Linked DNA regions of Pedosphaera parvula Ellin514. The main gene of each other region encodes a partner of the protein of the gene in region 2 in a complex. Links are inferred from orthologs where the notes say so. Each region holds a gene or a part of one and is shown on either strand. Other genes may lie near its edges. The genes, in order: dnaN and dnaX.

What was found.
Region 1: the proteins of dnaX (region 2) and dnaN are in contact, whole or in part, in a cryo-EM structure (PDB 8GIZ), measured with the Escherichia coli proteins. The link is inferred for Pedosphaera parvula Ellin514 from one-to-one orthologs.

What each region holds. Positions count from the first base shown.
Region 1 is NZ_ABOX02000008.1:3,641-12,383, forward strand. What follows is about bases 1-2,917. They hold dnaN (DNA polymerase III subunit beta), read left to right. Parts: upstream 1-862; coding sequence 863-1,972; downstream 1,973-2,917. Other genes in these bases: CFLAV_RS08005 (cysteine desulfurase family protein), read left to right, coding at 1-655; CFLAV_RS08015 (PEP-CTERM sorting domain-containing protein), read right to left, coding at 2,116-2,904. Outside these bases: argS (arginine--tRNA ligase), read right to left, coding at 3,155-4,063; CFLAV_RS08025 (PTS sugar transporter subunit IIA), read right to left, coding at 5,010-5,474; CFLAV_RS08030 (PTS sugar transporter subunit IIA), read right to left, coding at 5,778-6,173; CFLAV_RS08035 (M50 family metallopeptidase), read right to left, coding at 6,190-6,843; pyrE (orotate phosphoribosyltransferase), read left to right, coding at 6,929-7,495; CFLAV_RS08045 (hypothetical protein), read right to left, coding at 7,576-7,890. UniProt on the Escherichia coli protein: Confers DNA tethering and processivity to DNA polymerases and other proteins. Acts as a clamp, forming a ring around DNA (a reaction catalyzed by the clamp-loading complex) which diffuses in an ATP-independent manner freely and bidirectionally along dsDNA.
Region 2 is NZ_ABOX02000040.1:62,585-67,639, reverse strand. The notes cover bases 1,700-4,645. They hold dnaX (DNA polymerase III subunit gamma/tau), read right to left. Parts: upstream 4,115-4,645; coding sequence 2,285-4,114; downstream 1,700-2,284. Other genes in these bases: CFLAV_RS23580 (hypothetical protein), read right to left, coding at 4,386-4,645; CFLAV_RS23595 (YbaB/EbfC family nucleoid-associated protein), read right to left, coding at 1,867-2,178; recR (recombination mediator RecR), read right to left, coding at 1,700-1,811. In the rest of the region: CFLAV_RS23605 (HAD family hydrolase), read right to left, coding at 574-1,185; more of recR, read right to left, coding at 1,209-1,699; more of CFLAV_RS23580, read right to left, coding at 4,646-5,009. UniProt on the Escherichia coli protein: Part of the beta sliding clamp loading complex, which hydrolyzes ATP to load the beta clamp onto primed DNA to form the DNA replication pre-initiation complex.

The DNA.
Region 1 (8,743 bases), on a different replicon or contig from region 2:
GATTTGCCGGGAGCGTGGTGTTTTATTCCATACCGATGCCGTGCAATGGTTCGGCAAGGAGCCATTTGCGAACATTCACCAGTTCAATGCCGACCTGGTTTCCATTTGCGCGCACAAGTTCCATGGGCCAAAAGGTGCGGGAGCACTCTATATCAAATCGCCGCTTCATCCGGACCCAATCCTGTTCGGTGGCGGGCATGAGAATGAGCGTCGCGCTGGCACTGAAAACATGGCGGCAATCATCGGTTTGGTGGAGGCCATGGAGCGCTTTGTGTCGAATCCGATATTTTCGCGGGAAAAGTTGCTGCCGCTCACTGAAAGATTGATCACCCTGGTTGATTCCATGCCACGAGTCCAATTAGTAGGACCACGTGATAAACGACTGGTGAATACCGTTGCTTTCCTTGTGGAAGGTTCGGATAGTATCGCGTTGCTGGCGGGATTGGATTTGGAAGGCATTTGCGCTTCCAGCGGTTCGGCGTGTTCGGCGGGGTCCATTGAACCCTCACATGTGATTGTCGGGCTGGGAGTGGATCGGAATCTGGCAAATTCCCTGGTTCGCTTCTCGCTTGGCCGCGAGAGCACGATGGGCGAAGTGGAGTACGCCGAGCGGATTGTACCGCAAGTGATTAAACGGGCACAACGTCCCCAATAGGGCTGGGGTTTCGTGTGAAGAAGATGTGCACAGTGTGAATAACTCCAAGTTGTTGGGTTTCTTGGTTTTAAATTCGTGCCGATACCCGGGTGCCCGGTTTTTTTGTAAGTTGTTGTAGTGACCTTGACACTGAGGGTTGTTTGCCTTATTCACAACCCTTAATAATAAGACGTTTTTTAGAAAAAGAAGATACCTATTAAAGGCCGCATGAATCTGACCATTTCAAAAGAGCAACTCATCAACGGGCTGCAAGCCGTACAGAATGTCGTCAGCACGCGGACGACGTTACCGATTCTTTCCAACGTGCTTATTCGCGCGGAAGGCAACCGCCTTGAGTTCACAGCCACCGATCTGGACGTCACCATCTCCTGCGGCGTTGAAGCCGCTGTGAAGGAAGGTGGAGCGACTACGGTGCCAGTGAAGAAACTGTTCGGCATCGTGCGCGAGCTGAACAACCCGGAGATCGAAATCGAGGTGGATGAGAAAAACACCTGCAGCATCCGGTCGGGATCTTCTTTTTATAAGATTAATGGTCTCAGCGCCGATGAATTTCCTCCATTGCCCAAGTTCAAGGAAGATAAGAAAGTCACCCTGCCACAGGAAAAGGTGAAAGGGATGATGAAAAAGACTTCCTTCGCCATTTCCACGGATGAATCGCGTTACGTGCTCAACGGTATTTTTATCAGCCTGAAGGAACACAAGCTGACCATGGTGGCAACTGATGGCCGCCGGCTGGCCTTGGTGGATGAAGAAGTGGATGTCACTGAAAAAAGCCAGGGAGAATTTATTGTTCCCGCGAAAGCCGTGAATGAATTGAACCGCCTGTTGACCGATAAAGGTGAGGTGGAGATTCGCTATTCTGAAAACCAGGCTGCGTTTACGTTAAAGGATGAAAAAGGCTTCTCGATCCTGATTATCAGCAAGCTAATTGAAGGAAATTATCCGAATTATCGCCAGGTCATTCCGGGAGAGGCCAAGGAACGGATCGCTTTGGTTCGGGAAGAATTTCTGCATGCGTTGAAGCGCGCTGAAATCATGACCAGCGAGAAGTCGAACTCGGTGAAGCTGACTTTCTCGAAGAACAACCTGGCCATTACCGCCAATTCTCCTGAAGTTGGTGAGGCCCGCGAGAGTCTGGCGATCAATTACAAAGGCAAGGAGATGGCGATCGCATTCAATCCGAAATACGTCATTGATCCGCTGAATGCGTTGAGCAACGACGAAATTTTCCTGGAATTGATCGATGAACTGAGCCCGGGCGTGGTGAAGATCAACGGACCATTTCTGTATGTGGTCATGCCGATGCGTTTGAGCTAAGGCGGGAGTTCAATATTTTCAAAAAGAGCCGTGCTGCAAAGCGCGGCTTTTTTATTGTTGAAGTGCTGTGGGGTAAAATCCTGGGAGCTCGAAATAAAAAACACGCAGGAAGGCCTGCGCGTTATGTAGGTTTGATGGGAAAGTTATTTTTTTCGACGCACGAGAACGAACATCCCAGCCATGGCACCCACGCCCAGCAGCGCGAAGGTGGAGGGTTCAGGCACGGCAACTGGATCGTATGAGAGCGTGAAATCATCGACGGCTAACCCATGGTCGTTGCCTGCATCATTGAGGTCCACCCAGCGAAAAAAGATCTCATCGCCAGCATTCAGGGTGATTCCGGTAAGAGTGGCACTAATGAAAGTGTGATTGGCGGCATTATTGCCGTCCAAGGCTGCGGCAGTTGCCCCAGTGGTGGGGCTCGTAAAATTCAAGGAGGCGTAGGATGTCCAAGACTGAGTGCCGGCAGCATCGGAACTGGTAATGGGGCCGCTGCTGATGCGATAGGTGAGCGATAAAGTCTGAGCGGTGGCATTGCCACCGTTGCGCCATTGCTCGCCAGTATAGGAAAGATTGAGGTTACCGATCATGCCTCCGGTATTATTTTGCAACCGAACACCATAGGCCAGCGTACCAGTAGTACCTGAAGCAACGGAACCGAGGGCACGATCTGTTGCAGCAGAACTGCCATAACTGTAGATAGCGCCAGTTGTGCTTGACCCTATATCAGCCCGGTAGGTTCCAGAAAAAGTGCCCGAAGTGCCGGCATACCACCCAGCAATAGTAGTATTATCCGTCCACGTATTGGCTGTGCCGCTATTGGCCAAGGTATCGAAATTCTGGGTGTAAGGAGAACCTGTAAGCGAAACTTGAGCCTGTGCACTTAAAGCCGCCACTCCCGAAGCGGATAAAAGGACCAATAGTTTTTTCATAGTTAAACGGATTATCTCTTCTGCCGAATGCGGATGCTACTCTCGACGACTCTAAAAAAGCAACTGCACAACATGTTACATTTGAGCAACGGCACTTGAAACTTGGAAACGAGAAGCATGTTGTATGCCGAGGAAGGAAATCTCAAAAAAGGCCATAGTTGAGGAGGTCCAGAGAAATCGACTGAGAGAAAGCGTCCAAACTGGTTTAATCTATTCAGTTGAAGGCGAAGTTGAACAACGCATCTTCGGCCTACATCTGCTCCAGAACTTCTATTCCTAGAATTTCGAGACCTTGCTTTAGAACGCGGGCGGTGAGGTCGCACAGCAGCAGGCGGCTGGCGCGTTCGGCGGGTTCAGATTTGAGGACGGGGCAGTTTTCGTAGAACCGGGCAAAGTGGCCGGACAATTCGTAGAGATAATTGCAGAGATAATTAGGGCGGTATTCTTCGGCAACACCCTCCAGGACCAAACTGAAGTTCAGCAGGTGCTTGGATAGAATAATTTCATCCGGAGCGGTCAGGGAGATGGTTCCGCTCCAGCCACTCGCTTCATTTTCAATTCCGCCACGGCGGAAAATGCTGCGGATGCGTGCGTAAGCATACTGCAAATACGGAGCAGTGTTACCATTCAACGCAAGCATCCTGTCCCAGCTAAATACGTAATCACTTTGGCGGTTGGGGAGCAGGTCGGCGTATTTAAGGGCGCCGAGGCCAACCACCCTGGCAATTTCCCGCTTCTGTTCCTCGGGGACAGTGGTTTCACGTTCGGTGGCTTTGTCGCTCACCACCTTGTAAGCGCGTTCCTCCGCTTCATCAAGGAGGTCCGCGAGTTTGACAGTTTCGCCGGAACGGGTTTTGAAGGGCTTGCCGTCTTCACCGAGAATGGAACCGAACCAGACGTGAGCCAGTTTGACCGGCGCTTCCGGATGCCAACGGCGGAAGATCGCAAAAATTTGCTGAAAGTGGAGTTGCTGGGGGCCACCGGTGACGTAAGCAATCTCCGCTGGATTCCAGGTTTCCAGGCGGTAAGCGAGGGTTGCGAGATCGGTCGTGGCGTAGTTTGCGGCACCGTCGCTCTTTTGGATGAGAGCCGGATTCGGCTTCCACTCGCCATCTTCCTGTTTGAGAAAAGGATCCTGTTTCTGAGAGCAGTGAGCCATCCGAGAAGACAGCCATGGCACCTTCGCTTTCCCGTGCGATGCCTTTATTTGTGAGTTCCTCCACCACGCCCTTGAGCCGTGGATTATAGAAGCTCTCGCCCAGCGTGTAATCGAATTGAATGCCGAGGCGGTCGTAAATGGTTTTGAACTGGATTTCGGAGAGCTTGATCATCTCCTCCCAGATGCCGAGGTTTTCCTTGTCGCCGTTTTGCAGTTTGACCAGTTCCTGGCGAGCTTGTTCCAGAACAGCCGGATCTTTCTCGCTGGCCGAATTAACTGTCTTGTAAAGTCGTTCCATCTCACCAATGGGATCGGCGAGCAAGTTTTCTGCATTGAGTTGCGTCTTCCACCCCACCAGCAACTTACCGAATTGTGTGCCCCAGTCGCCAATATGATTGTCCGTGATGACCTTGTGACCGAGGAGCCGGAATGTGCGGGCCAGGGAATCGCCGAGGATGGTGGAACGGATGTGGCCGACATGCATCGGCTTGGCGATGTTGGGCGAGCTGAAGTCGATGACAATCGTGCGCGGATGGCTGGCCTTCTCGAAAAATAGATGCTCACCGCGCACGGCGGATTGAAGCGTTGCAGCCAGGGCGGAGTTCTTCAACCTGAAGTTCAGGAAGCCGGCACCGGCAATCTCGACCTTTTCACAGATATCATTTACATCCAGTTTGGCCAGAACGTCGGTGGCGAGTTGGCGCGGGTTCATTTTCCGCTCCTTGGCCAGACTCATGAGGGCGTTGCTCTGGTAATCGCCGAACTTGGGATCAGGACAGGGGCGAACCAGGACGCTGGAGACATCCGCACCGGGCAGAACCGCGGTGACTGCCTGTTGCAAACGAGATTCTATGGATTTATGGGGCAACACAGAGTTGTAACCTCACCGATAAATTAAAGCAGAAGACCAGTTTCGCGAAATCCTAAAGTCGAATTCCTTCCAGAACTACTTCCCACCGTATTCCTTGATGATTTTGTACATGGCTTCGGCATTGGGAGCTTCTTCGAGAGCCTGACGAAATTCTTTCTTGTGGAGGAGCTTGGCGATGTTGGCGAGGGTGTGAAGGTGTTTCTGAAATTGGCCTTGGGGAACGAGGAAGAGCATGACGAGGTTTACCGGCTGGTTATCAAGTGCATCGAAGTTAACCCCTCTCTTCGATCGCCCGAAAGCCCCGACCACCTCGTAAATCAGGTCGGTGGAGGCATGGGGGATTCCGATGCCAAACCCGATGCCGGTACTCATCGAGGTCTCCCGTTTTTTTACCACCGCCGCGATGGCGTCCCGGTTCTCGGGCTTGATTTTATTTGTGGCAACGAGGTTGTCGATCAGCTCATCGATGGCTTCCCATCGATTCGTAGCCTGCAAATCCGGCAAAATATTATCCGACCCGAGAATGTCGCCAAGGTTCATAGCGTCGATACAGCCTGTACATTTCGCCTGAAGTGGGCGGGCAATTCAAGAGTAAATAGTAATTGCCTATGAAGCGCAGAGTACGGATGCAGCTGTCAGTAATTTCCTGACAGCATGCTTTTCAACCGTAAGACAACTTTAATGTACACTCTTTCCCACCATCCAATGCGGTCAATTGGTCCAGCCTTGCAGCTAACCATGGCACACTCGCTGGTAATATTCCACTGGTTACGTAGGAAGCGATAACCTCAATGGTCAAGCCGGATGGGAGACTTTGCCAGGCGAGAACTCTCGGGCCTCAAGTCAGGAATCTCTTTTGTGAAGTGCTTTCGCCAGGTCCGCGAGGAAACGAGTGTGTTGCTCCTGCTGCCGGCGGGGAGATAAAAAGAGGACGACGCATTTTACCGGCTGGTTGTCCGGAGCATTATAATCAATCCCCTGCTTCGACTGACCGCAAACCGCAACCACGTCATCCACCAGATCGCTCAAGGCGTGGGGCAGGCCGATGCCGAAACCAATTCCCGTGCTCATCGCGATCTCCCGCTCCTTTACCGCTGCAGTAAGGACCTCGCGATGCTCAGGCTTTATCTGGTTCGTAACCACGAGATGACTGATCAACTCATCGATGACCTCCCATCGATTCGCCGCCTGCAAATCCGGCAGGAACTTATCCGGTCCAAAAAAATCGCGCAGGTTCATAAGTTGATCGAGCTTATTACACCATGCCTTTTAATCGTAAAAGCACCTCCCAGGTGCTTTTACCCCACCAGCCGAAGGCAGTAATCAAGTCCACCTTCGCCGCCAACAATGGCAATCCCACCAGCAGGATGCTGATATTTCCGAGAAAGATAATCACGCTGGAAAACAGGTAACCTTGCGAGGTGATGTCGGACTGCTCGGTCTTAAGGATGTGCCAGGTCAGGGTGAGATGAAAGGCATACGCCGACCCGAGCAGCAGGTGAAACCAGAGAAGATAAGGTTTCCAATTCCAGATGAGATGCCCGATGCCAAAAAACAGCACCACGAGCGCGACGTATAGAGGAAAGAAATAAGGGGCCAGGCAGATCAAAAAGTTGGTTTTGGTCACCACGACATGCCCGCCATTGGACGATGCCTTGAACTTTTTTACCTTTCCGCCAAACAACCATGCCCACAGCGCATGAGTCAATTCATGGCCAAACACATAGACCAGCATCGGCTTGGGCAAGAGCAGGTAGATCACCACCCAACAACCGACCCCGGCTGTAAAGGCGATCCAGAAATTCGTAGCGTGCCCACTGGCACGGAGCACCATCCAAAGCGCCTGCCCCGCGCCGTAACAGAGCGGCAACAGCAGAATCGCGAGGATGAATTTAACCCATTTGGGCATGGTGAATGTTATAAAGGGCGGACGCTCCGGGTGGAACCAGAAACTTTGAACTTTGAACTTTGAACGGGGAACTTAGAATCACGGCATGACAGAACAGGAAGTCTTGCAGGTTTTTCGGGATACCGGTGCATTATTGGAAGGACATTTTGTCCTGCGCAGCGGATTGCACAGCCGGCAGTTCTTTCAGTGTGCCTTGGCGCTGCAACAGATGCCGACGGTGGAAAGACTCGGGGCAGCCCTGGCAGCCAAGGTGAAACATTTGGGTGCAGTGACAGTCATCTCGCCTGCGATGGGTGGACTGGTGCTAGGGCAGGAAGTGGCTCGGCAGTTAAAGACCCGGTTTATCTTTGTTGAAAAGGAAGAAGGCAAGCTGGTGCTGCGTCGCGGGTTCAAGATTGCACCGGGAGAAAAGATTCTGGTGGTGGAAGATGTCGTGACCAAAGGCGGTCGCGTGCAGGAAACCATTGATATTGTCCGGGCACATCAAGGTGAAGTGGTGGGCGCAGCAATGGCGGTGGACCGCTCCAATGGCGTGGTGAACGTGGGGGTGCCGAGGTTCAGTCTGCTGGCGTTGCAGGTGGAGGCTTTTCCAGCAGACAAGTTGCCGCCTGATCTGGTCGGAACGCCTGCCGTGAAGCCGGGAAGTAAATAAAATATTCCTCGATTTCTAGCCAGGGTGATCTAAGCAGCGCACATCAAAATGTGCTTTGGCATGATGCTGGCTTTCACATATCAGCTCTGATACCTGCCATTTCGGTGCTTTATCACTTTTACTCTCTTGTTTTCCTTATCGTAAATCAGATCATGCTCCCACCAGGTTCCGTTTAAAGGGATTTCAATCTGGACGGCGTGTTGCCCAGTGCCGTCTTCGAAGAAATTGATAATCCCAACAAACTTTCTCTCTTCGGGTGGCAGCTTTTGGATGTAGTCATGATAATCATCCAAAACCGTTTTGTTGGAGCGGAAAGGATTCCGGCTGAAGCAGTAATTCCAGCCTTGCAATGGATTGGGATCAGGCCTTGAGGCCGCACATCCTGAGATAATCACTGCCAAAAAAATACAAAATGCTAGTCGAGTAGTATTCATATGGCGTTTCAGGAGGCATACCCACCACTCGCATGCTTTATCACCCTTATTCTCTTGTTTTCCTGATCATAAATAAGGAAATGCTCCCACCAGGTTCCGTTTAATGGGATTTTTATTTGGACGGCATGTTGACCAGTAAAGTTTTTGAAGAACCAAATGTCGTAATGAGTTACCAAACGACTTTCTTCTGGTGGAAGTTTTTCGATGTAGGCCCAGTAATCCTTTGCAATCACCACGTTAGGCTCCTCACTCAGGCAAGGGTGCCACCCAGCCAATGGATCGGTATCATGCCTTGGGGCAACGCATCCGGAGATAAGTAGTGCCAAAAAAATGCAAAATGCGAATCGAGTGATAATCATATTGTGCTTCAGCAGGCATACCTACCGCTTGCAAATTTTACCACTCTTGTCCTCTGGTTGGCGCTATCGTAAAAGATGACATAATTCCAATAAGTCCCATCCAGTGGTATATGAATCTTCACAGCGTGCTGACCAGTTCCGTCCTCTAAGAAGGATATATTATCGATCCCAGTAACTCTCGCTATGATCTCCAAAACCCAAAAGGATCCTTACGAATTGGCAGTTTCTGAATGAACGCTTGATAGTCGTCAGTGATCAATTTAGGAACGAAGGGCTGATCTCCTCCAGAGAAGGTCGATCCATTGCGATTTGTCGAGGCTAATTCCTTCCAACCTATCAAGGGATCAAGTGTTGTTTTCGTCGTTGTGCAGCCAACAACCAACACAAGCGTTGCAAACAAAATACACAATGTGAGGCGATTCATATCCTGCAGCCATTTAATCGTGTTCGAATTC
Region 2 (5,055 bases):
TGGAACGACGTGGTTGTTTGCGCATATCCTCCCGCCTTTATTTCTATGTCCTGGTGCGCCATGTTTTTAAACGCTCAGATATCAACGATCGTCAGGTGGCCGATTACGTTGCCGAACTGCTGTCCGCTTTTTCTGAGGCTCGCAGTTCCCAGTGCATTCTGCCTGGCCAGTTGAATCCCTTGGATTATTTCTTCGAAATGATTTCCGCCTTGCAGACGGCGGATGACAGAACAAGTTTCCTCATCCGCATGCACATTGGGAATTATTCATTGTTCCTTTCGGGTGTTTTCCCAGACCGGATTCGTTTCCGCGCTGAAGTGCGTGGTTTTCCCGACTTGAAGTATTACGACCAACTCGGCCGGACGCATTACCGCATTGCGGGTGAACATCGACTTGCTCAGCGTTATCATATGGAAAGTGTGCTGATGACTTTGTCGGAGCGATTCCAAACCACACGTCGCGCTCTGAATGATATGTCTGACCGATTGCTCTCCATTGGCGACCCGGATTATCCGTTGCAGAATCTTTTTGGTCCCGACAAAAGCAATCCTCAATCCTGAGTCTCGCTAATGCCTAGTTGACCAACCCAATGGTTCTCAATGCGTCCCAGGTTTTCTCGGGAGATTCCTGGAGCACTACCTGCCAGCCCCGCGCAGCACCCGCCGTGACGTTTTCCGCACGGTCATCCAAATAAAGAATCTCCGAATTACGACGCTTCGTTTCCCGCTCCACGACTTCATATAACCCTGCCTGCGGTTTCATGACGCCATGCTGGTAAGAGAGAATGTAGCCGTCGAAATTGGCGAAAAACGGGTAACTCTTCCGAATGTGAGCCACAGCAATCTCGTTTGTATTCGAGAATATAAACGTGGGAATGCCTTTCGTTCTTAGTGAACGGTGCAACTCAATCATCCGTGGAATGGGCTCGAAGATATCCGCAAAAATCCTGCTAAACTCCTCCAGATCACCGCAGAATCCCGTCTCCTTCGAAACTGATTGAAAGAACTCCTGCTTGGTCATGAGGCCCGTCTCATATCGAAAGAGCAGGGGAGAGTGATCGATGAACTTCTGGACTTCTGCGGCGCTGATTGTGCCGCGGGCAGCGAGTTTCCGGGCCACAATTCCATAATCAAAGTCAACCAACACCTTTCCCAAATCGAAGACAACAACTTCTGGCAGATTCATGAATCGTAAAGTTTGGAGAAAACTTATTCCATCTCGCGACGCCCGGCGAGAGCATGCGTAAGAGTCAACTCATCGGCGAATTCCAATCCACTTCCAGCTGGCAATCCGTGCGCAATCCGGCTGATTCTCAATCCTGGACGCGCCAGTTTCTTGGCCAGATAATTACTGGTGGCATCGCCTTCAACGTCCGTTCCCAAGGCGACAACAATCTCCTTAATCGGCTCTTGTGATAGCCGGGATTCCAATTCGCTTATTCTGAGATCTTCCGGCCCCACACCGTTCAAGGGAGAAATCTTGCCGCCTAAAACATGATATCGGCCATGGAACGTGCCAGATTTTTCGATTGAAATAATGTCTGTTGGCCTTTCCACCAAACAGATCAAACCGCCATCTCGGCGCTCATCACTACAAATGGAGCAGGGTGTCTGCTCCGTCAGCGACCCGCAGATGGGGCAGGTTTGGATCCGTTCACGCGCCTCGACTAGAATCTGGGCCAACTGCTTCACCTCGCTCACATCACTCTGAACCAGATGCAAAGCCAGCCGCTCGGCTGAGCGCGGACCGATCCCCGGCAATCTGCTCAGGATACCGGTCAACGTCGTGATAGGTTCAGGTAATGAAGCCATGCAAAAATAAAATAACCGGAGCCAGTCACTCGCACTCCAGAAACAGTTGATTCTCTTAGGTCAAACCGGGCAGATTGAAACCGGAGGTGACCTTGCCCATTTCCTTGTTGGAAATATCCTTGGCCTGGGCCAGCGCCTGGTTGGTCGCAGTCAGAATCATGTCCTCGACCAATTGCGCATCCGCGGGATTCAAAGCCTGTGGATCCACTTTGATCGAAGCCAGGGTCCCATCACATCTCGCAACCACTTTTACGGCTCCGCCTCCGCTCGTCGCCTCGACTGTGCGGGCGGCCAATTGGGCTTGAATTTCTTCCATCTGCTGCTGCATACGCGCAGCCTGTTTCATTAGTTTGCCAATGCTCGACATATTAAATCTTTTTGTTCAATGCGTTTGTTATGATTATTTCAGTTACGCCATTTTCATCAGGATGCAAGCGCCTTTTGGTCGGAATCGGCTCCTCCTTCCTCATGGCCTAGGCCCGGACCTCAACGATCGTCCCTTTAAATACTTCCAAAGCTTTCTTGATCAACGGGTCATTCTTGAAATCTTCCTTGTTAAACACCATCGGAGCAGGTCTTTCCCTGGCTGCCTGGGGAGCCGCCGGTGCTCCCACAGGAGTCTTGTTCGCCGGTTTTGCTGATACGGATGCAGCCTGTGCAGGGGCATTTGCCGGTTGAGGAACTGCCTCAGCGGGATGCAAAGCCCAGCCAGTCGGACGCTCGGCTTTTACAAACTTGATCTGCATCCCATGATAACCCAGCTCACCCAACTTTGTCTGCAACAACGCATGATTCTTCGCGTTATCCACAAACCCGATGTGGTCCGCAAATTCAGGATCAAAACCGATTGTGAACAACGTCTTCGACATCGAAACCGGATGCGCCTCCAGGAAATAACTCTTCGCAAATGGGCTCGCCTTTCCCACTGCCTCCACCAGGTTGCCCCAAAGTTGATCGAGATTCCCATCGCCCGCTGGCATCCTCGTCGATGCCGTTCCAAGTGCCGTTTCTGCCAACCTTGCTGGCGCAGATGGCGCAACCGGTTGCACCGGCTCCGTAACAACCTGTGGGCGCGCCGTTGCGGATGCCTGAGCCACTACCGGAGCCGCCGTCAAAACCCTTACCGGCGTCGCAGCCTGAACCGGCGCATTCGCTCCGCCGCCGCCATTCCTCAATTGTTGCAACTGCTGCAACACATTATCAATGCTCACCGCATTCCGCGCTTCAATCGCCTTCAGCAATGCCACCTCAACCAAAATCTTCTTCGACGACGCATCGCGCAACCGCATCTCGCAGTCACTCAACACTTCCATGATTCGCGTCAATGCATCCGTGCTCGATCCCGCACCTTGCTCCGAAAGCGACGCAGCTTCCGCTTCACTCACCTCCAACAGCCCGAGATCGCCCTTTGAAACCTGGAAGATCAACAAATTCCGGAAATGATTCAGCAAGTCCGAAACCAGCCGCCCCAAATCCTTTCCGTTCTTCGACAAATCATTCAGCTCGCGCAAGGCCACATCCGCCTGACCCGCTAGAATCGACTTCGACAACCCCAAAATCTGTCCGCGCGCCGTCAACCCGAACATCGACAGCACATCCGCTTCTTCAATCTTATCTCCGCAAAAGCTGATCAACTGATCCAGCGTCGACTCCGCGTCGCGCATACCGCCTTCAGCCCCGCGCGCAATCGCATCCAACGCCCCCGAGTCAATCTTCACCTTCTCCAGTTTCGAAATATGCGCCAAATGCTTCGTGATCAACGCCGATGGAATCCGCCGCAAATCGAACCGCTGACACCGCGACAAAATCGTCGGCAAAACCTTCTCCGGCTCCGTCGTCGCAAACATGAACTTCACATGCGCCGGCGGTTCTTCCAACGTCTTTAACAGCGCGTTGAAAGCCTCCTTCGTCAACATGTGCACTTCGTCAATAATGTAAATCTTGAACTTCGACGTCGCCGGTGCGTATTTGACCGTATCTCTCAGTTCCCGAATTTCCTCAATGCCACGATTACTCGCGCCGTCGATTTCCAACACATCCAGCGACCGCCCCTCCGTAATCTCCTGGCAACGCGGATCATCATCCGGAAAATCCACCTTCGGACCGCCCGTGCAATTCAGGCACTTCGCAAAAATGCGCGCGATCGTTGTCTTTCCCGTCCCTCGCGGCCCCACGAACAAATAAGCATGCGCAATCCGGTTCGACGCGATCGCATTGCTCAGCGTCTGCGAGACATGCTCCTGCCCAACCACATCCGAGAACCGTTGCGGCCGATATTTGCGAGCTATGACTTGATAGGACATACGTTCAGAACCATTGTAACCTATTGTGCAAAATGCGGAACCCGGTGGATTTCCGCTCCAGTCCGCATTCCGCACTCCACGTTCCAAAATAAATTAAATGCCAGGGTGACCACGGCGGATGCAGAGCAAACTACCGTTGCTGCATTCCTGCCCTGGCGGGATTTGTAAGTCCACATTCCATGGGCCCTGGCAGCAAACAACTTGCCCCAACCCGCGCACTTCATCAAGGAGAATTCCTGTCGCATCATCCATTTCTTTAACCCTTTGTAGTTCATTGCCAAACCTTTCCAAAAGCCAAAGTTCCATTGTGCTCTTTGATTGCAGTCCAATAAACCTTTCGAAACGCCATCAACTGCCAGTAACTGCCGTTGACTGCCACTTCCCACTTCCTTTCCTTCAAAAAATCCTTTTGCCCAACGCCCCCTGCCTGAATGCCAATCCGATAATTTGATAATCTGAAAATCTGATAATTGTTTAACCTTCCGATACCTTCCGATACCTTCCGATACCTTCCGATACCTTCCGATACCTTCCGATACCTTCCGATACCTTCCGATACCTTCCGATACCTTCCGATACCTTCCGATACCTTCCGATACCTTCCGATACCTTCCGATACCTTCCGATACCTTCCGATTTTCAACTCGCAATTCCCCGTGACCCTCCGAACTCTGGCCCACATATGAATTAAAAACTCACCTCCGACGCCTGACGCCTGGCAAGAAGTCCTTTCCAAAATGGCATTATCGGTCGAAAACTGCCGTTGACTGGCACACTCGGTTCCATTCCCGGCGGAAAGCAGAATCTTCCTCTTTCGCGTAGTTGGCTTATCGCCCGTCCGAAAGGACTTTCGCGATTCCAAAGTCTTTTCATTCATTCCGTCCTCCAAATTCATAATTTTTAACACGAGTTAGCCCGAGATAACCCGAGATAGCGCGACT